3 regions of the Paenibacillus sp. J31P13 genome follow, and region 2 is predicted to be linked to each of the others. Evidence: predicted binding sites of a transcription regulator. Region 2 holds the regulator's gene; each other region holds the start of a gene.
What was found. Region 2 encodes LexA, which represses DNA repair genes until DNA is damaged. Its sites were predicted from a motif close to CGAACATATGTTCG; they were not measured.
Positions count from the first base shown of each region.

Region 1: a site for LexA is predicted at 2,158-2,171, ahead of AC0YOD_RS27735 (YhjD family protein). Genes of this name have one in related genera too.
Region 3: a site for LexA is predicted at 4,232-4,245, ahead of AC0YOD_RS02710 (WYL domain-containing protein). Genes of this name have one in related genera too.

Region 1 is NZ_JBWDNR010000017.1:8,617-14,882, forward strand. It holds gene AC0YOD_RS27725 (hypothetical protein) at 128-1,180, shown strand; gene AC0YOD_RS27730 (DUF4870 domain-containing protein) at 1,255-1,611, opposite strand; gene AC0YOD_RS27735 (YhjD family protein) at 1,739-2,131, opposite strand; gene AC0YOD_RS27740 (PadR family transcriptional regulator) at 2,279-2,803, opposite strand; gene AC0YOD_RS27745 (lysoplasmalogenase) at 3,050-3,694, shown strand; gene AC0YOD_RS27750 (PadR family transcriptional regulator) at 3,850-4,188, shown strand; gene AC0YOD_RS27755 (FtsW/RodA/SpoVE family cell cycle protein) at 4,178-5,527, shown strand; tRNA gene AC0YOD_RS27760 (tRNA-Arg) at 5,700-5,776, opposite strand; gene AC0YOD_RS27765 (HD-GYP domain-containing protein) at 5,981-6,266, shown strand, end outside.
Region 2 is NZ_JBWDNR010000002.1:844,586-850,851, reverse strand. It holds gene AC0YOD_RS10215 (ABC transporter permease) at 1-1,253, opposite strand, end outside; gene AC0YOD_RS10210 (ABC transporter ATP-binding protein) at 1,243-1,962, opposite strand; gene yneA (cell division suppressor protein YneA) at 2,129-2,506, opposite strand; gene lexA (transcriptional repressor LexA) at 2,664-3,275, shown strand; gene AC0YOD_RS10195 (endo-1,4-beta-xylanase) at 4,036-6,266, opposite strand, start outside.
Region 3 is NZ_JBWDNR010000001.1:638,140-644,405, forward strand. It holds gene AC0YOD_RS02685 (stage VI sporulation protein F) at 1-118, shown strand, start outside; gene AC0YOD_RS02690 (SOS response-associated peptidase) at 178-870, opposite strand; gene AC0YOD_RS02695 (DUF2515 domain-containing protein) at 1,046-2,344, shown strand; gene AC0YOD_RS02700 (YolD-like family protein) at 2,422-2,748, opposite strand; gene AC0YOD_RS02705 (DNA polymerase IV) at 2,745-3,989, opposite strand; gene AC0YOD_RS02710 (WYL domain-containing protein) at 4,003-4,212, opposite strand; gene AC0YOD_RS02715 (NUDIX domain-containing protein) at 4,433-4,915, shown strand; gene AC0YOD_RS02720 (FMN-binding negative transcriptional regulator) at 4,929-5,537, shown strand; gene cysK (cysteine synthase A) at 5,630-6,266, shown strand, end outside.

The DNA.
Region 1 (6,266 bases), on a different contig from region 2:
AAACAATATAGATCTAAATTCCCGCTTTCAGCATGCTGATGCGGGAATTTTTGGTTATAACTTCAAAAAACCTAATATTTAGTATAGAATGGAGGTGTTTATACAAGATAGGGGAGGAAATGAATACATGAAAAAGGTACAGAAAATAGCGGTTCTTTGTTTAGCCGTTATTTTGGTTATTATTGCAGGCTGCAGCTCAGCTAAACCACCAAGAGAAGCGCTTCAATCGGCTATGACGAAGTTGGCAAAGGCAGACTCCTATGCAATGAAAATGTCGATTGGCTTGAATGAGTTAGATATACCACAAGAAATCACGGAATCCGATGCAGCTGGTGCAGCAGCAATGATTGGCATGCTTAAAGATGCCACCATTACGATCGATGCTACATATCAGAAAAATCCTATGCGTACGGATATGAATATGCAAATCGTATTGCCGGGTGATATGGAAATGAAGCTGACGATACCGATGATTATGTCTGAAGAAACATTATATGTAAAGGTTCCAGCAATTCCGATGCTGCCGCTTCCTGATAGCCTAACAGGAAAATATATTAAAATAGATCTGAAAGAGCTTGCTGAACAAGAAGGCACTCCAACAATTGATATGGAGGCTCAGCAGAAGCTTGGTCAGGATATAGCTCAAGTATTGCTTAAAAACTTTGATGAGAAAACGTATTTCAGCGAACCGAAAGCAGCCGACGCAGGCTTACCAGCTGATTTAAAGGCTGATCAGGTTGTTCTTTTCGAAATTAATGAAAGCAACTATGCAAAAACAGTGGAGACCGTCATTAATAAAGTACTTCCTGAACTAATTGATCTACTTCTTAAAAACGAAGATGCACTAAAAGCATTGCAGTTGGAAAAGGCTGATGTAGAAAAAATGAAAACTGAGCTAGAAACAAACAAGGCAGAACTGACGAGTGTTCTTCAAAATGATATTAAAGTAAACACAATGAAGCTTACAGGAGCCATTAAAGATGGTTACCCCGTCTATCAAGATGGAAAAATAAATATTGAAGCAACAGATAAAGATAGCGGTCAAAAGATGAAGATCGGGATGAACATGAATGCAAGCTATTCCGATTTTAACAAGGCGGTAGAATTCCCTGAGCTTCCTGCTGATTCAATTACGCTAACTGAGCTCATGCAGCAGTTCCAATTGCCGGTTGGACTGTAAAACGATCGATTATTAAAAAAACAGCCTCTGAGTTTCAGAGGCTGTTTCTGTTTTTTCTAGTTGTAAGAGCTCTTTTACTTCAAGAAACGAATAGTTAATGCATAACGATAGCTGTTACCTTCAGAAGCTCGAATAGAAGCAATGATCGTTAGGATCAGCCAGAATACAAATAGAGCAATCGAAGTTACAATTCCGATAAGTATGAAGACAAGCAAGCCCGATATGATCCCGTAAATCGCGATGCTAATTTGAAAGTTAAGCGATTCTTTGCCGTGCATATCAACAAAGCTTGATTGATCCTTCTTCAACAACCAAATGACGAGCGGACCTAGAATGCTGCCGAATGGAATAATAAAACCGCTGAAGGCAAGCAAGTGACACAGCATAGCATAAGTCTTTTCCTCTTTATGCAAAGAAAAATGTTGGTTCATTTAAAATTCCCCCTTAAAGAAAGCAGAATAAACAAACATATAGTTATACGTTTGTTTATTCCAAAGCTATGCATAAATACATCAACCAATTCCAAACATTGCAATTATTATTTCTTCTGTATATTTTTTAACCTTGATGGCTGAATATGCTCTTGGTATAAGCGTTTATCCGTTTATTAATTTCTGTACGTATGTATTCTCGGGTGAAGGTCAATTGTCTCTCGAAGCCTCTACAGCTGTAGCTGATGCTTCCGTTGCTTCCTTCGTTCAAAATAATACTCTGGTGAATCAGCTGTCTTCTTGCCTTCGTAATATCAGCCTCTATCCGGGCGCTAATGACGTTTGCTGCTTTAACGAAAATGGGTCGCAATGATCTCGCATTCTTATCTAGTTGCTGCCGGTTATTCTCTATTACGACAAGAGTGAGCGGAAGAAAGATACAATCATATATGAGATGCATTTCTTCTTCCGTGGGAGAGTAAGTATTCCATTCATTTGCTTCGATTAGGTTCATAGCCATCCGAAAATCACCTCACCTCATTATAGGGAACATACGTTCCTAGGTCAATCCTTCTTCATTCATATTTCTGACTTGAAACTATTGTCCTAATACAGAAGAAAGAGCAGCCGAGTGATTAGCTGGGCTGCTCTTGCGATAGTGTTATATTTAACGAAGCTGTGATGCGGAAAATTGTTCAATTTGCTTCTTTAACCAATTCAGTTCGGTTGTAAGAAGGAGGATACGATGCTGAATGGAAAAATCAATGCCGATTCCATGACCGTGTTTTGGCATGTTTTCATATACAGTGAGCATGGACTGTACTTTTTTCAGCCGTTCATTCAAACATTCCACAATCTCTGTGTCAGTAAGATGATCCATGAACATAATACCGATATCTCCTGAAGGCGTTACATCCTCCACATGAGATAGAGCTGTTTTCAGCAATTCAAGAAACTTTGCTTCTCCACTCTTATTTATTGAATATACCTGCTTGAGAGGTCGGTTACCGTCCTGCTCGACAGAAACGTCTACATAACCAGATTGATTAAGCCTCTTTAACAGGGTATAGGCTGTTGATTTCTTCATATCTGAAACTCGTCCTAAATTACGTTCAATAAATTCATTGATCTGATAGCCGTGTTGACTTTGGACCTTTAACAGGCCTAGAACCAGAAGCTCGCGTTCGTCCATAGGGATGGTTCCCCCTCTCTTCATACCTCATTATAATCAATTTTTAACCTTTACGTAAATATGAGCACTTCCAATCATGGATATTGAAGCATAGGTGTCAAATTATATAAGCGTCTAAAAGAATGGAGGAGCCAGACTGCTATGACAAGGTATTTGCTGTAAGAGCAGAGAATATATTGGCTATCATAACATTTTATTAGGGGAGAGATTTTTTTGAAATACCTATTGCCTGTGCTGATTTTGCTAATGAGCATTGTCTACATTTTCTTCATCCCGTCTGATCCGCATGCGATTAAGCTTCTGTTCAAATTAATACCGATGGGACTCATAATCTTATATGGTTATCTGCAAATGCCTAGAGAACGTAAGCGCTATCATATATTGATGGTGATAGGGTTGGTTTTCTGCATGATGGGCGATGGGTTGCTGGGCTGGTTTGTTATTGGACTAACTGCTTTTCTTATTGGACATTTATTTTATATGACGAGTTTTTTTGGCAGATGGCACTTCTCAAAAATAAGATTTGCTATGATTATACCGATTGCTCTCTATGGCGTGTTTATGGGTCAAAAGCTGGTTCAAGCGCTAATTGAAGATGGAAAGGATTCATTAATTGGCCCCGTACTTCTCTATCTTGTTGTAATCTCCTTAATGTTATGGTCAGCCATAATGACCGGCCATAAATGGGCGATTATCGGAAGTATTTTATTTACGATCTCTGATTCTATTTTATCTTGGAACATGTTTATCTCCGATATTGCTAATTCAGGTGTGTTAATTATGACAACCTATTACACCGCACAGTTTCTGATCGCTTACAGCATTCGAACAATAGGAATTGATCGTAATCGTACAGGGGCTATACGACCGGGAAACTCATTTGGTCGTTGATTGGCAACAAGTTAAAAAGAGGCCTGCTAATTAGCAGGTCTCTTTTTATTGTTTGAGTGTTGAACTTTTAGGGGGACTGTTTTATACTAATACATAGATTAACGATGTATAGATTTTCGATGTATAAGAATAGGCTTTGCATGGAGGGAATTCGTATGAAAATTAATAAGGAACTTATGAAGGGCAGCACGGTTATTTTAATATTGACGCTATTAGGACGAAAGGAAATGTACGGGTATGAAATGACCAAAGAGATTGAACGCAGCTCAAGCGGTGTGTTTACCTTTAAAGAAGGCACATTGTATCCCATTCTACATACGTTAGAGGCGCAGCATTTTATTGAATCGTATTGGAATGAAGAGGGAGGTCGCAAGCGAAAATATTACCGGATTACCGAGGATGGCAGACGACAGCTTAAGGAGAAGCAGCAGGAATGGTCGCTATTTCGTACTACGGTAGATCAGGTATTAGGCGGTGCCATTCATGAGCGATAAGCTTAAGCGTAAAGAGCTGGTCACTCAATATTTGACTCAGGTATGCATGCATGTGAAAGCAAAGGATGTCCATAATGAGATAAAGATGGAGATGGAATGCCATTTAGATGAATTGATTGAGGAGAAGCTGTCATGCGGTTTATCAGAGGCGGAAGCAGTAAGCGAGTCATTGGGACAGATGGGTAATCCCGATGAAGTAGGGAAGCAGCTCAACGCTGCGCATAAGCCAAAGGTGGAATGGAGCCTAATTGCTCTAGTCATGGCTATGGTAGGAGTCGGTCTAGTTGCCATGTATGCGATGCAGTTTGCTCTGAGCGAGCGTTACTCGAATCTGCTCTATGTGAAGGCTGTCTATGTTGGTATTGGTGCTGTAGCTTTGATTGTTATTTATTTCTTAGATTATCGGAAAATAAAAGCTTACTCCTGGTATCTATACGGCGGTACAGTTTTGCTCATGTTGATTTCCCATACTTATGGCTTCACTGTGAACGGTACAACAGAATGGATAATAGTTGGACCGTTGTCGCTAGATGTGATGTCTTTTTCACCTTACTTATTTATGCTAGCTTTTGCAGGCTTTTTAACAACGAAGCATAAACAGGAGCAGAATCGAGCAATCCGGTTCGTCCATGGACTTAAAATGGCCTTTGTATATATTTTGGTTCCAGGTGTACTGTATCTGACAGGTCATTCATTTTTAAACCTAGTGGTTTATAGTTTGGGTTTAATCTTCATGTTTTTATTTGTAGCAAGAAGATTAAAGCTGGTCGTTGGTGTGATTACGTCTATGGTCTCTATGGGCGTTATCTATTTTTACTATACTCCGGAATATCAATATCTATTAGTAGGTCGGTTCACCGGTTATTTGAAACCAGATAGTGATCCACAAGGGAGCGGATACATGATCCTTCGCTCGCTTGAGGCGATTCGTTCAGGCGGTATGTGGGGGCAAGGCTTTGGTGTTAAGGCTGAGAAGCTGCCTTACATTCAAACTGATATGATTTTCACGTACTTGGTGTATAGCCTTGGATGGGTGTTCGGATTAGGGTTAGTAGCGCTTTTCTTACTGTTAGTTAGCCGACTGATTGATATGACAGGCAAGCTTAAGGACCATTATGCTAAAGCGGCTGTTATTGGTTTGTCATCAATTATTGGCATACAGTTTGTATGGAGCATCCTTATGTCTATTGGAATTCTTCCGATGACCAGCATCGCATTGCCCTTTATTTCATTTGGCGGATCGCATACGGTCATTGAGTTGGCTGTAGTTGGGTTGATATTAAATGTGTACAAGCGGAAGCAGATGAATGGTGGCAACTCAGGCGGAGTGAAGGTATAAGAGCATCACGTATGGTTAGACATAAATGGCTAAATAGAAAGATTAAGAAAAAATTCATTCAAAAGAAGCGGCATCGTCCTTAGGACGGTGCCGCTTCTTTTGAATGATAATGTCTATGTAAGACGGAGAAAAAATAAAAACCCTTCAGAAAAGGGTTTTAAGAACTTTTTTGTGGCGCGCCCGAGAGGTCTCGAACCTCCTACCTACGGTTTAGGAAACCATCGCTCTATCCGGATGAGCTACGGACGCGCAGCAAAAGTAATTATAGCATGTGTGCTTTTGAGGATGCAAGACGAACATCAATAGCAGGGAGATCTAGCATTTTATGTCGAAAAATAAGTGCGTGAATGGTCCAAATAGGAGGATTTAACATATGTTAGGGCGAATGGCTCTATAGACAATAAGCTTGATTGGCAAGAGGAGTGAAGTTGCGTGCATGATGAACCACATACTTTGAGCTCTTTTAAAACAGACTTATCACCTGAGCAAATACTCAAAGTGATATTTGAATATACGGCTAAAATTGCAAATGAGAAAAAGCTTGAATCGGTACTTATTTTGATGGCTAATATGGGTCGAGAGATGATTATGGCAGATCGTTGTACGGTGTGGCTGATCGATGCTGAACGCAAGGAGTTATTTACGGCAGTAGCCCATGGAGTGGGTGAAATACGGATTCCCTATGGAAGCGGATTGGTCGGTCATGCAATTGTTTCTGGAGAGCCTATTCTTATTGATG
Region 2 (6,266 bases):
GGAATGGTCATGAACGGAATGAAAATAATAACCGCATCCCTCTCATCGGAAAAAGCACCTATTAACCCATTAATGCCCCATACAATCCAATAGGAGAACAATACACCGAGCAAACCGCCAAGAAAGCCAAGCAGCGCAGCTTCAACAATAAACATATTTCGAATCTGAGCAAGGTTTGCGCCCAACACCTTCATAATTCCGATTTGGCGTCTTCTTTGGTAGGTAGACATCGTCATCGCTACGACAATAGAAATAGAAGCAATGATAAGTATAAATACGCCAATGCCAAGTGCCGCAGCTTTTATGACCTTAAATTCATTACTGAGCCGTTCCTTCTGATAGAGATTCGTTTGAGTTGTTACGACTAGCTTTTGAAGCTGTTTTTCAACACCTTCAATATTTTTCTGGTTATCTACTTTTACAACTATGGAGTTGTAATTTTGATCCTCGCTATTGACCATTTTCAGCTCTTTTTTGAGCATCTCAGCTGTTTCAATCGAAACGTAAGCTTTCTTGTTGTACATCAAGCTGTCTTCGTTGGCGCCTTCCGGCTTCTTCAGTACACCGATCACTCGCAATGGACTGGTTAATTTTTCACCATTTTGTGTATAGAAACGTAATTGTATTTGCTTTTGATATAATGCTGCTGGCTGCTTATTCAGATTGTTATACTTGTCCATCAACACTTCATCATAAGGATTTGCATCTATTTGTTTAATCAAGCTCGTCCTTGTTTCCTCGTCAATCATTCCTAATGTCGCTCCATAATCTAGAATGATCGTTCCAGTCAAATCAGAAGGCGCTCCTTGTGAGAATTTGTTTCCAAAAGCAGTCAGCATTTCTAAATCTGTACCTATAATCTGCGTTTGATACTGTGAGCTCATATTATCAATCGTCGACATATTCATGTAATCTAACGTTTGATACGGTGCGGCAGCCGCAACATGCTGGATTTGACGCATTAAATTTAACTTCTGTTCCGTTAATTTCCCTTGATTGCGAGATTCTGAAGCTTCTGCTCCTACTGATCCACCACCTTGCGAGGGGCCGCTATTTTCAGTCACCGTTATTTCATCCATATTTAAGTAGCTGTTCATTTGATTCTCTATGTAAAGCTGAGCAGATTCACCAATACTCATCGCAACAATAATTGCAGCACATCCTATAGAAATGCCCGCTGCGCATAATGCCGTTACGACCTTCCTTCTTTTCACCTGATCCCATGACAGCCTTGTAATATCACTAATTCTCACGCTTTGTTCCCCCTGTGAGCATAGGTTCTGCTTTTGATTCCTGATCCGTCACAAGAAAACCGTCGCGAAGCGATATAATTTTCTTTGTTTGCGCGGCAACTTCACGTTCATGTGTAACGATAATAAAAGTAGTATCCATCGTCTGATTCAATCGTTTCAAAATCATAATAATCTCTTCTTCTGTCTTCGTATCCAGGTTCCCTGTCGGCTCATCTGCGAATATGACTGATGGCTCAGTGATCAGAGATCTTGCAATACTGACACGCTGCTGCTGTCCACCTGACAACTGAGACGGATATAATTCCGCTTTGTCTGGTATGCCCACTTGTTCTAGCAAAGCAAGTGCTTTCTTTTTCCGCAGCGTTGGTTGCATCGACTGGAATACTAGTGGCAGCTCAACATTTTCACGTACAGTCAAATTCGCGATGAGTTCATAAGCTTGAAAAATAAAACCAATATGCTTACGCCTAAACTCGGCTAATTGATTCTCATTCATCGTCACGATATTATGATCCGCTATAAAAATATTGCCTTCTGTTGGCTTCATCAAGCCTGCCATCAGATTAAGAAGCGTTGACTTACCAGAGCCAGAGCTCCCTAGCAAGGCAATCATCTCCCCTTTATGTACGTGAAAACCAATCTTCTGCAATACAACTGTCGTTTCGTTCCCATTTTTAAAGGAATGGGACAAATCTTCTACACGTAACAATATAGTCTCTCCTCTCAGTTCCCTATTAATAGACGTCAAAACTATTGCTTCCCCCTGCAGTTCAAACAAAAAAACTTTCTGAATGAGATAGATTCTATTGATCTATCACTCAGAAAGCTCTATTTGTTGTTATAACTTGTCTATTATATTGTATTATTGGATAAATTTAAATGACAGGTATAATAATCTTTTGTCCTGGTTTCAAATCAACGGTTTGCAAACCGTTTCTATCTTTAATCATATGTATGATAAATCTAATGTCATCGGAACCATCAGAATAGCTCTTAGCAATTCCCCAAAGCGTGTCGCCTGAAGATACCGTTACAACTTGCTCATCCGCTGTTGCTTCCATAGGATGACTAACTGATGCAACAGAATCCATAATTAGAAAACTAGTGAATAATAGAATAAACACCGCAAAGCTCACTACAATCTTAACCATATTTCTCTTAACAAATCTCAGACTATTGCGCTTTAAGAGCATTAATGAATTGCGCTCTTCTGCCTTATGAATGGATTTATAAAAACTTGGACTCGTTATCATCTCTCAGCACCCCAAACGTTTGTTCTGTTTTAAGATTACACGAACAGACGTTTGGTGTCAACAAAAAATACGAACTTCTGTACCTAAGAACTTATGTTTGTACGAACTCCGGTTCTATGTTATAATTTTCTACAAATCTACTAATGGAGTGATTGCAGTGTCGAAGATTTCTAACCGACAACATTCAATTCTTGAATTCATTAAGAATGAAGTCCGGGAGAAAGGCTATCCACCCTCCGTTCGAGAAATCGGCGAGGCTGTAGGATTATTATCCAGCTCAACCGTTCATGGTCATTTAGACCGATTGGAAAAGAAGGGCCTTATTCGCCGGGATCCAACCAAACCACGTGCAATCGAAATTTTAGACGGCGACGGAATCGCAACTCCGTCTGTAGCCAATGTGCCAATTGTTGGTAAGGTAACTGCCGGTGTACCAATCACTGCAACAGAAAATATTGAAGAATATTTCCCGCTTCCCGCCCATATGGTCGGTGACAGCAGCGTCTTCATTCTAAATGTTATGGGCGAAAGTATGATTGATGCAGGCATCCACGATGGCGACTACGTGATCGTACGTCAGCAACAAACCGCTAATAATGGAGAAATCGTTGTTGCTATGACCGAGGATGATGAAGCGACGGTAAAAACCTTCTACAAGGAAAAAAACCATATTCGCTTGCAACCGGAGAACACCTCCATGCAACCGATCTTGCTCCAAAACGTTACGATTCTAGGCAAAGTCATCGGACTTTTCCGCGATATTCACTAATGAATTATACACGTATACATAAAGAACAGGCTGAATCCGCGATGCTCACGCATGGATTCAGCCTGTTCTTTGTTTTGGACAAGTATTCTTTTCCCATGAACGAATACTAGCGGCAGGTTAGTATTCATTGATTGAGTCAACATTAAGTAAGTTTCAGATATTATTGAGCGGATTTTAGTTAATTTGGCGGGAATAGAGCTAGTTTTCAGCATTATTCACTTGGGGTATGGTCAATGAGACTAGTTTACGTTAAAAGAGGCTAATTAGAGCTAATTTCTAGCTCTAATTAACCGTTTTTGGTTAGTTTTTGGAGAATAGAGCTAATTTCTAGCTCTATTTCTTTGCGATTTGCCCATTCATGACTGGATTGTGGTAAATGTGGCTCAATAGAGCTAATTTCTAGCTCTAATTAACCGTTTTTGGTTAGTTTTTGGAGAATAGAGCTAGTTTCTAGCTCTATTTCTTTGCGATTTGCCCATACATGACTGGTTTGTGGTAAATGTGGCTCAATAGAGCTAATTTCTAGCTCTAATTAACCGTTTTTGGTTAGTTTTTGAAGAATAGAGCTAATTTCTAGCTCTATTTCTTAGCGATTTGCCCATTCATGACTGGATTGTGGTGAATGTGGCTCAATAGAGCTAGTTTCTAGCTCAATTCATTCGCAAACGTAAATACCCAGCCAGATATTAATTTTAATGAGTTAAGTTACATTGTAATAATCGTGCTTCGCGTCCCCCAACCACTATTCTTCACTCCTTCCTTAAAGTGAATCAATAAAATGAATCTCAGTAAGCAAATTCTTCAATACCGTTACGGCTTGCGCGCGGGTTGCTGAAGCTTGAGGAGCAAATTGAACTTCACTTAACCCTTTCATCAATCCGGCTCCGATTACATCTTGAATAGGTGTAACCGCCCATCCGCTGATAGCCGATGCATCTTCAAAATGATTCAGCGTTGCTGAGGGCCCATCCTTCCATTCACCAACAAAGTGAACAGCTCTCATGATCATAACCGCCATCTGTTCTCGTGTTATCGATTCATTTGGCTGGAAGGTTCCGTCACTGAAGCCTTCAATTAATTTAGCAGAAGCAGCAGTCTGAACGGCGCTGGCATACCATTCTGACCCTTTTAGATCTTTAAAGGGACTGCTTACATTTGTACTAACTGATGTTAAGCCTAAGCCTCTTACAAGTATAGCGGCAAATTCAGCTCTAGTAATAATTCCGTCAGGGTTAAAGCTTGTATCGGTTACACCCCTTACAATCAACTTAGAAGCCATAAGTTCGACATCTTTTTTCCCCCAGTGTGATTCGATATCACTGAATGATTTACTAAATCTCGCAATTGTGTAAATGCTGTTTCCATTTCGTTTGATTTGTGCGATCGTTTCACCGTTCATCTTGGTGAATTGAGCTGGTACGAATGTAAATTCGTCAAGGCTTGGATCATATAGAACTGCTGTCAACTCCGCAGTATCATTGGTTTGACCAAGCGTAATAGAACGATTCACATAGGACGAACCAAGCGGCACGTCAATCGATTTACCGTCAGCTTGCACAGACAAGACATAATCATAGGCGTCACCGATCAGCTCAAATCCTCTTACCTCTGCAGCTTTACTCAATTTTGCTCCAAGTTCTTTACCGATCTCTGAAATCGATACCTTGACCGTAATATCTTTCATCTCTGCGCCGATAGCAGCAGCTAGTGCGTTTTTAATTATAGACACTGGCAGTTGATAAGACGCATTCCCTGATACGATCATAAACTCCAACTCACTTGCCGTGTTCGCAGCTTTGCTTAAGGATATAGCTGGTATTGTAACACTTAAACGAGAAGCGGCTTCATCAGCGCGTATAATAATTTGTCTAGGCGATGGCTGATTGATAACCAATTGCAGCGCTTTTTCAACATATTCATTACTAACCGTTATATCCATTATTGGCTCTTCACCTGCAACAGAGGTTTTTACAATGGTTAGTGGTGGAAGTGATGGTGCGACGGTCACTGGTGGCTGAACGGGATTCTGGGGGTCCACTGGATCTATCGATAAATCCTCCACTAACTGCAATAAACCAAATCTTGACGTATTTTGATATGAATTACCGCTCGTGTCATTCCAAATTGCTACGGAGCTTCTGCTTCCACTGCCCAACTCATCATTGTTGACCTGAATGTCGAAGCCTATGAGAGCATTCTTTGCTGGTTGAATTTTATTAAGTGCAATGCGCGTCTCTACAATGTACCCGCCTTCTACAAGTTTTGTTTTCGTAGTGAAATTGCTTGCGGTAGCTGCACCGCCATAGCTTTGTTCGTTGTCAAAGTTTACACGATACTGCCCGTCATCCCCTCCGTAATCGGATGATTTTTCATTTTTTTGATCAAGGAATATTTCAACAGAGTCCTGTTCATAAGCATTTGATGACTTTTTGCTTAATAGGCTGTCACTTACTTCTGCATAAACGTAAAGGTATTCTAAATCCCAAAGTGTTCTTACTTTTGCAGTTGAACCACTTGTACCTTGCACCCAACGGTCCGTTGTGATTTCTGGAGCTGAATTCCATATTTCATCCTTGTCACCGTCAATAACAGCAGTTCCATAAAGCGCTTTAGCTACTTTTAACTCCTCAATAAGCGTTAATACGCCATAATGATCTGCTGATAGATGCTGGCTGTTCGTTCTGTCGCTCCATGATGTAATCATGTTAGTATCGGCATCTTTTACACGAGAATCAAATCTGAGCTCACCCTTTAAGGAAATTGTATGCTCTAATTCAATTATCGCCTCAACCATGTACCCTCCTGCAATTTCCTTAACTTTATAGACGAATCCTGTGGTCGGCTTACCGTCACGTGTTAAAATATAATGCTTATTCGTACCATCTTGGACGAACAACTCTAGGGTATCCAGGTTATTAAAACTTGTATCTTTGACAATTGTCTGTACATAGAGATGCTGAGAGTCCCAAAGTGCTTTAAATAATCCACTAA
Region 3 (6,266 bases), on a different contig from region 2:
TTTGCAGGAGCAGCTTACGGATACGCAGGAGGACCAAATCGTTGCTTTCGTTATGGGACAAAAAATAGATCCTAACAATACCTTTCATTTGTTAAAGCTGTGGGGAATGTTTCGCTGACCGTTCAAGGTCGGCGATTTTTTTTGTCTGAGCAGACTTTTACTATCAGCGCATCGGTATTACCAGAGCTCCAGTTGATCTGTAGTTGCATAAGGCTCAATCAACGAGGGATCATCGTTGCGAACGGACCCGACTGCTGGTGAGACCGGATAGGCTTCTAGATCATTAAGAGGATATGGTCGAAGCAGCGGTGTCAGCGATTCCAGCTGTGTACGACGATCCAGCCAAAGCTCCTCTTCCTCAGGACGTAATATGACGGGCATTCGATTATGAATGGGAGCAACTAGCGCATTTGGCGTTGTTGTCATTATTGTACAGCTGTTTATTTTGCTGCCGTCAGGTGAAGTCCAGGTTTCATATAGACCAGCCATACTAAACATAGCACGGTCCTTTAGCGCAATTCTCATCGGCTGCTTGCCATGCGCTGTCGTCTTCCACTCATAAAAGCTGTCTGCAGGAATGAGGCAACGCTTGCGGCGAAGCGGGGTACTGAAAGCAGGCTTGCTCGCAGCGGTCTCGGAGCGAGCATTGAGCATCTGAAATCCGATTTTAGGATCGTCTGCCCATGGCGGAATCAGTCCCCATTTTAGCTCACCGAGCCGGTTGGCTTGTCCATCGTTAATGATGGCGAGTACCTGCTGGCTGGGCGCGATGTTATATTTTGGACGGTGAAACGGCACGGTTGTCTCCTCGATCATATATCTAACCATAAGCTCCTCCAGTGTTACGGTAAGCGTATATCTTCCACACATGGCTGCTCGCCCCTCTCTTTATATTTGCTCCTATTATACACCCCAATTTGCAGAGGCGCATCTCGCTGCACACGGTATGGCGAGACGCAGAGTGGAGGATACTGGTTAGTATAGGTTTGAGTGATTATAGTCCTCCGGGCAGGAGATGACGACGTTCGATTAAGGGGTGCTGGTGATGGACAAAAAGGATGGACAGCGCAGGAATAGCCGTTCGTTAGGCGATTGGCTGAAAGGGCTGCTAGCGCTTCCCGGCGCGGCTCTTGCGTATGGGACTGGGAAATGGGGTGCTATGAGCGCATCCCATACGATGATGGCGGAGGCCGTCCCGCTTCAGTTATCAGCTTCCGCAGTGGCAAGACTGACTCTTGCTTGGTCTAAAATTACCCCTTCTGAGGAGGCCATTGATGAGAAATGGAGCGAGGAGGAGCTAGCTCTCATCGAACATATACATGCGGAGACAGTTAGGAGCAATCGCAATAACGTGACGCGTACGGAAGCGTATCGAACGGTGTATTTTCGTACACCGGAGCTGCACTGGGCGCTGCTTGCTCATTTGGTATCGCGCAACGGGGGCTGGAATATGACGGATCTGCAGGGGGAATGGCTGCCGTGGCTGCTCCGCCCGGAGCAGCGTGAGGCCGTGTTCCAGTTTTTGGAGCAGGCTAACGGTTATATTTTTCAAGATGCCTATCCACAGCTGCTGCTGTATGAGCGTAGTTTGCGAGAAGGGAGAAGTCTGTTTCATTTGCTGCCGGCATTTGGCGTATCCCGATTTATGACGCCGGTCTGGAAGCAGTTCTGGCGTGAGCGTGACCCGGTGCCGCTAACGATTGCATTAATTGTCAATGAGCAGCACTACATTGAGAAGAGGATTGTGCAGAAGCCCTATTTCCGCGAAAAGGTGCTTCATACCTTGTTTTTTGGATTGCAATCTCTGCTGCAGCTGAACGGTGTTATTTTTCCATATGGGAACGGGCAAGAAAAAGTAAGGGGCGAGGACAGCGGGGTGCTCAGGCTCTCTGGGCTTATATTGGAGCAGTTCGAGCAGTTGGAGGAGCGAATTGAATTTGGAAAACGATTGTATGCGATGCTCTTCGGTATTCCGCGTGTTTTTGCAGGGGCTAGGGGCTTCGCTGGCGCTGTTAAGCATACCGGTTCACGAGCAGATTATGCGCCGCATTTATTCGCGCGCGTGCGTAAGCAGCCTCCAAAGCGCCTCTATAAAGAGCGGCTGCTCGGGGGGCGGCTTAAGCCTGGCGCGGAGCCGCTTTATAGTCCAGAGCTTGGCGCCGCATGGAGCAACCGCTCCTTAGAGCCCCCGGAGCCTGGCGATTGGTTCCAATCGGCAGAGGAGGTAACGCCATACTTTCAGAAGCTGCCGCTGCCGCGTTCTTTTGAAATTACAAATGAATACGGGCTCATGCTGAACAAAATTGAGCTGGCGGTGCTTGCCATGCAGCGGGATGAGGAATGAGAGACCTCGCTTTATCGGATTGCACAGCGGACAGGGAGGGGAAGAGGCTTGTATTTAAACAGAAAGAATACGACTGCTCATTCCTCGATGTCGGCTCCCTCGATATCGCGTATGGCAAACCATTCGCCATCTACCATAAAACGGCCCTTCATCTGATCGACGCGATCCACGATTCCAATGACGATTAGCTCCTCTGCCGGATGGAACAGGCGAAGCTTAATGGGCAGCCGCTGCTGCAAGGATTCGGTTACGGAATGGGATACCTGTTCCCATTCCTGCTCATCGAGCTCCACGCGCTGTCTTTGCCGCAAGCTTATCTCATGCTCATTAATCGCGACCTTGTGCTCCGGCAGCATCATGCGGCTGGATTCCCAGAGGCCGTTTCCTTCAAGTTTCTTTCTCATTTATAATGTCCTCCAATTTTCTCAGAGCGGTGCAGCGCTTGCCCAGCTGGTGTAATCGAAACCGCTCTTACTATCGTCGCATCCCCGTACTTCTGCTTAATCGCATCAGTTACCCGTTCAAGCGCCATCTTCTTGTCACGCCGTGGATCGAATAAAGAAAGCTGGTATTCGCTATCATCTGAAAATTGCGAAAGACTGACACCGACCTTTCTCACAGGATGACCATCCCAGTGCCGCTGCAGCAGCTCGACCGCCGCCCGGTATACCTGATTGGTAACATTGGACGGATCATCCATCTTCATTTGCCGGTTAAATCCGGTTGGGCGATCATAGTCAGCGCCCATACAGCCGACGGACACGACATGCCCCATGTAGCCTTTGCCTCGGCAGCGCTGGCAGACAAGCTCTGTCAGCTCAAGCAGCACAACCTTGATATCCTCCAGCTTTCCGTAGTCGCGCGGCAGCGTCATCATATGGCCGACAACCTTGGGCGCTACGGCATGCGTGCCTGGTGTCACGGGGCTGTCATCCAGTCCATTGGCAATGCGCCAATACAGCTCGGCATTGATGTCTGAGTTTTTGCCAAACTTGCGGTGCATCATTGGCTTGAGCTTCTCAAGCGGCGTCTCGGCGAGCTTGCCGATCGTCTCTATTCCCATAGCGTTAAAATGACGCGTCATCCGGCTGCCGACCATGAACATTTTGGCGATAGGCAATGTCCAAAGCGTCTCGTGCAGCTTTTCCCTCGTGAGGATGAAAATGCCGTTGTCATTCTTCTTGGCAAAATTATCGCAGGCTGTCTTTGCTAAAATTTTATTTTCCGCAATGCCGAAGCGGGTATAGATACCGAGTTCAGCTTGAACGCGAGTCTGAATGTGATGCGCAAGCTCCTCGGGCGTTCCGTATAAATGCAAGGAGCCCGTTACGTCGAGAAATTGCTCGTCGATGGAATAGGGCTCGACTAGATCGGTGTATGATTGATAAATATTTGTAATTCGCATAGAAATGTCGATGTAGAGCTGCATACGCGGTCTAATAATGACTAAATTTGGACATTTGGCAAGCGAATCACCGAGTCGCTCCGCTGTCGTTACGCCAAAGCTCTTGGCAATTGGACAAGCCGCAAGAATAATACCTGAGCGGCGCTCAGGGTCACCTGCAACGACGAGCGGCAGATCACGATACTCGGGATGCTCCGCCTTCTCCACTGACGCATAAAAGGATTGGCAATCCGCCAGCATAATAACTCTTTGGTTAAGAGACACTGCGGCTCACCAGCTCTGCTGCTAATATATTTGCAATCAAAAAGAGGCGCTGTGCGCCTGAATCCATACAAAAGGCTCTGACGTAACCGTCTCGCACGGATATAACGCGAATCCGCCGTTTAGTGAACTTCCCTTTTTTGCTCAAATAAATGACATCAACGACACAGCCGACCGAACTAAACCATTGTTTCAATGTCATAATGCTTCCCTCCAAGACAAGAACGTTTGTTCTTATTATATACAGAACGCTTGTTCTTATTCCATCTTTTTTTTGTGGTTATTATTTACAGTGGTTAAAGGAGAGAAAAATGAGCTAGTCATTTTAAAGAAGGGTTCGACGGTTGATTCGAGAATACGTATACATAATAAAACAGTACTGCTGGGAGAGAAGAGATATTTTGACAAACGTAACTTATAAGATGCTGACGATGTGCATGGTACAGGATGGAGATAAAGTGCTGCTCATCAATAGGCCAAGTAAATTGGGCTTCCCGGGATATATTGCGCCAGGCGGAAAGGTTGATTTTCCTGAAAGCATTGTGGATGCCGCGATGCGAGAGGTGCGGGAGGAAACAGGTCTTATTGTAAAAGATATTGTCTATAAAGGCTTGGATGAATTTTGTGAACCTAATGAGGGCTTGCGCTATATGGTATTTAATTATTTGGCTACGAGCTTTGAAGGAGAGCTGATCCAGAATCCTCCTGAAGGCGAGCTGCTGTGGGTGGATATAAAGGAAGCGCTTGAGCTGCCGATGCAGGATTGGTTTAAAAGAAGATTTCCGTTGTTTTTTGAGCCGGGAACGTTTGAATTGAGCTTTGTATGGGATGGGAAGCAGGATAAAACCTTGAAGGAAACAGTAAAAAGCTATAACCAAGCAGAGATGATAGGCCATTCTCGGTAAAGGATGTGATGAGATGTACATTCCTAAACATTTTAAAATGGAAGATCAGGCGGAATTATATCAATTTATCGAAGAGAACAGCTTTGCGGTTATGTTCTCCAATCACGAGGGGAGACCCTTTGCTACGCATTTGCCTTTGTTGTTGGATCGAGAAGAAGGATGCCTTTATGGACATTTTGCCAAGCCGAATCCACAGTGGGAGGATATAGAGACGGGGGAGGTGCTGATTGTATTTAATGGCCCTCATACTTACATTTCACCCTCCTGGTACGAGAGCAATAGGGCTGTCCCTACTTGGAATTATGTTGCAGTGCACGCCTATGGAACTGTCGAAATAATGAAGGATCCGAATCCGTTATACAGCACGCTGAGAGAGATGGTTCAAAAATATGAGCGTCCTTCCAGCACCTATAGATTGGATGAGGTGGATGGCGCTTTCATTGAAGGTATGAGCAGGGGAATCATTGGTTTTAAAATAAAGATAACCAGCTTAGAGGGGAAATGGAAGCTGAGTCAAAACCATTCGGAAGAGCGCCGCAACAGGGTCATACAGCAGCTTGTAAATAGTAAGGAGCAAGATGCTCGGGAAATAGCAGAGAGAATGAAAAGAACTCATTTATAAACAATACAGTTTGTATTTATTTCCCATAAATGCTATGGTGTTAGTATTAAACCAACTTAAAAGGTTGGAATTCATACTGCGGAGGGGAAAGCATGTCTAAAATTGCGAAAAACCTTACTGAGCTTATAGGAAACACCCCGCTTTTGGAACTGTCTAATTTTGCAAAGCAGCATAAAGTTGAAGCGAAGCTTATTGCTAAGCTTGAGTATTTTAACCCGGCAGGAAGCGTAAAAGATAGAATTGGCTTTGCTATGATCAAGGATGCTGAGGAACGAGGAATTATTAATCAAAACTCTGTTATTGTGGAGCCTACAAGCGGAAATACAGGAGTTGGTTTGGCTTTTGCAGCCGCTGCTCTTGGATATCGCTTAATTATTACGCTGCCGGAGAGCTTTAGCGTGGAGCGTCGAAAGCTTCTCCTTGCGCTTGGAGCAGAGTTAGTGCTCACACCGGCTGTCGAAGGCATGGCTGGCGCAATCAAGAAAGCAGAGGAAATAGCAGCAGCCACACCTCATTCTTTTGTGCCGCAGCAGTTTAATAATCCAGCCAATCCAGAGGTTCATCGGAAAACAACGGCGGAAGAAATTTGGCGGGACACGGACGGGGAAATCGACTTTTTTATTGCCGGTGTTGGTACAGGCGGAACGGTCTCAGGCGTAGGACAATTGCTTAAAGAAAGAAACCCTTCGGTTAAAATTGTTGCAGTCGAGCCTACCGATTCGCCTGTGC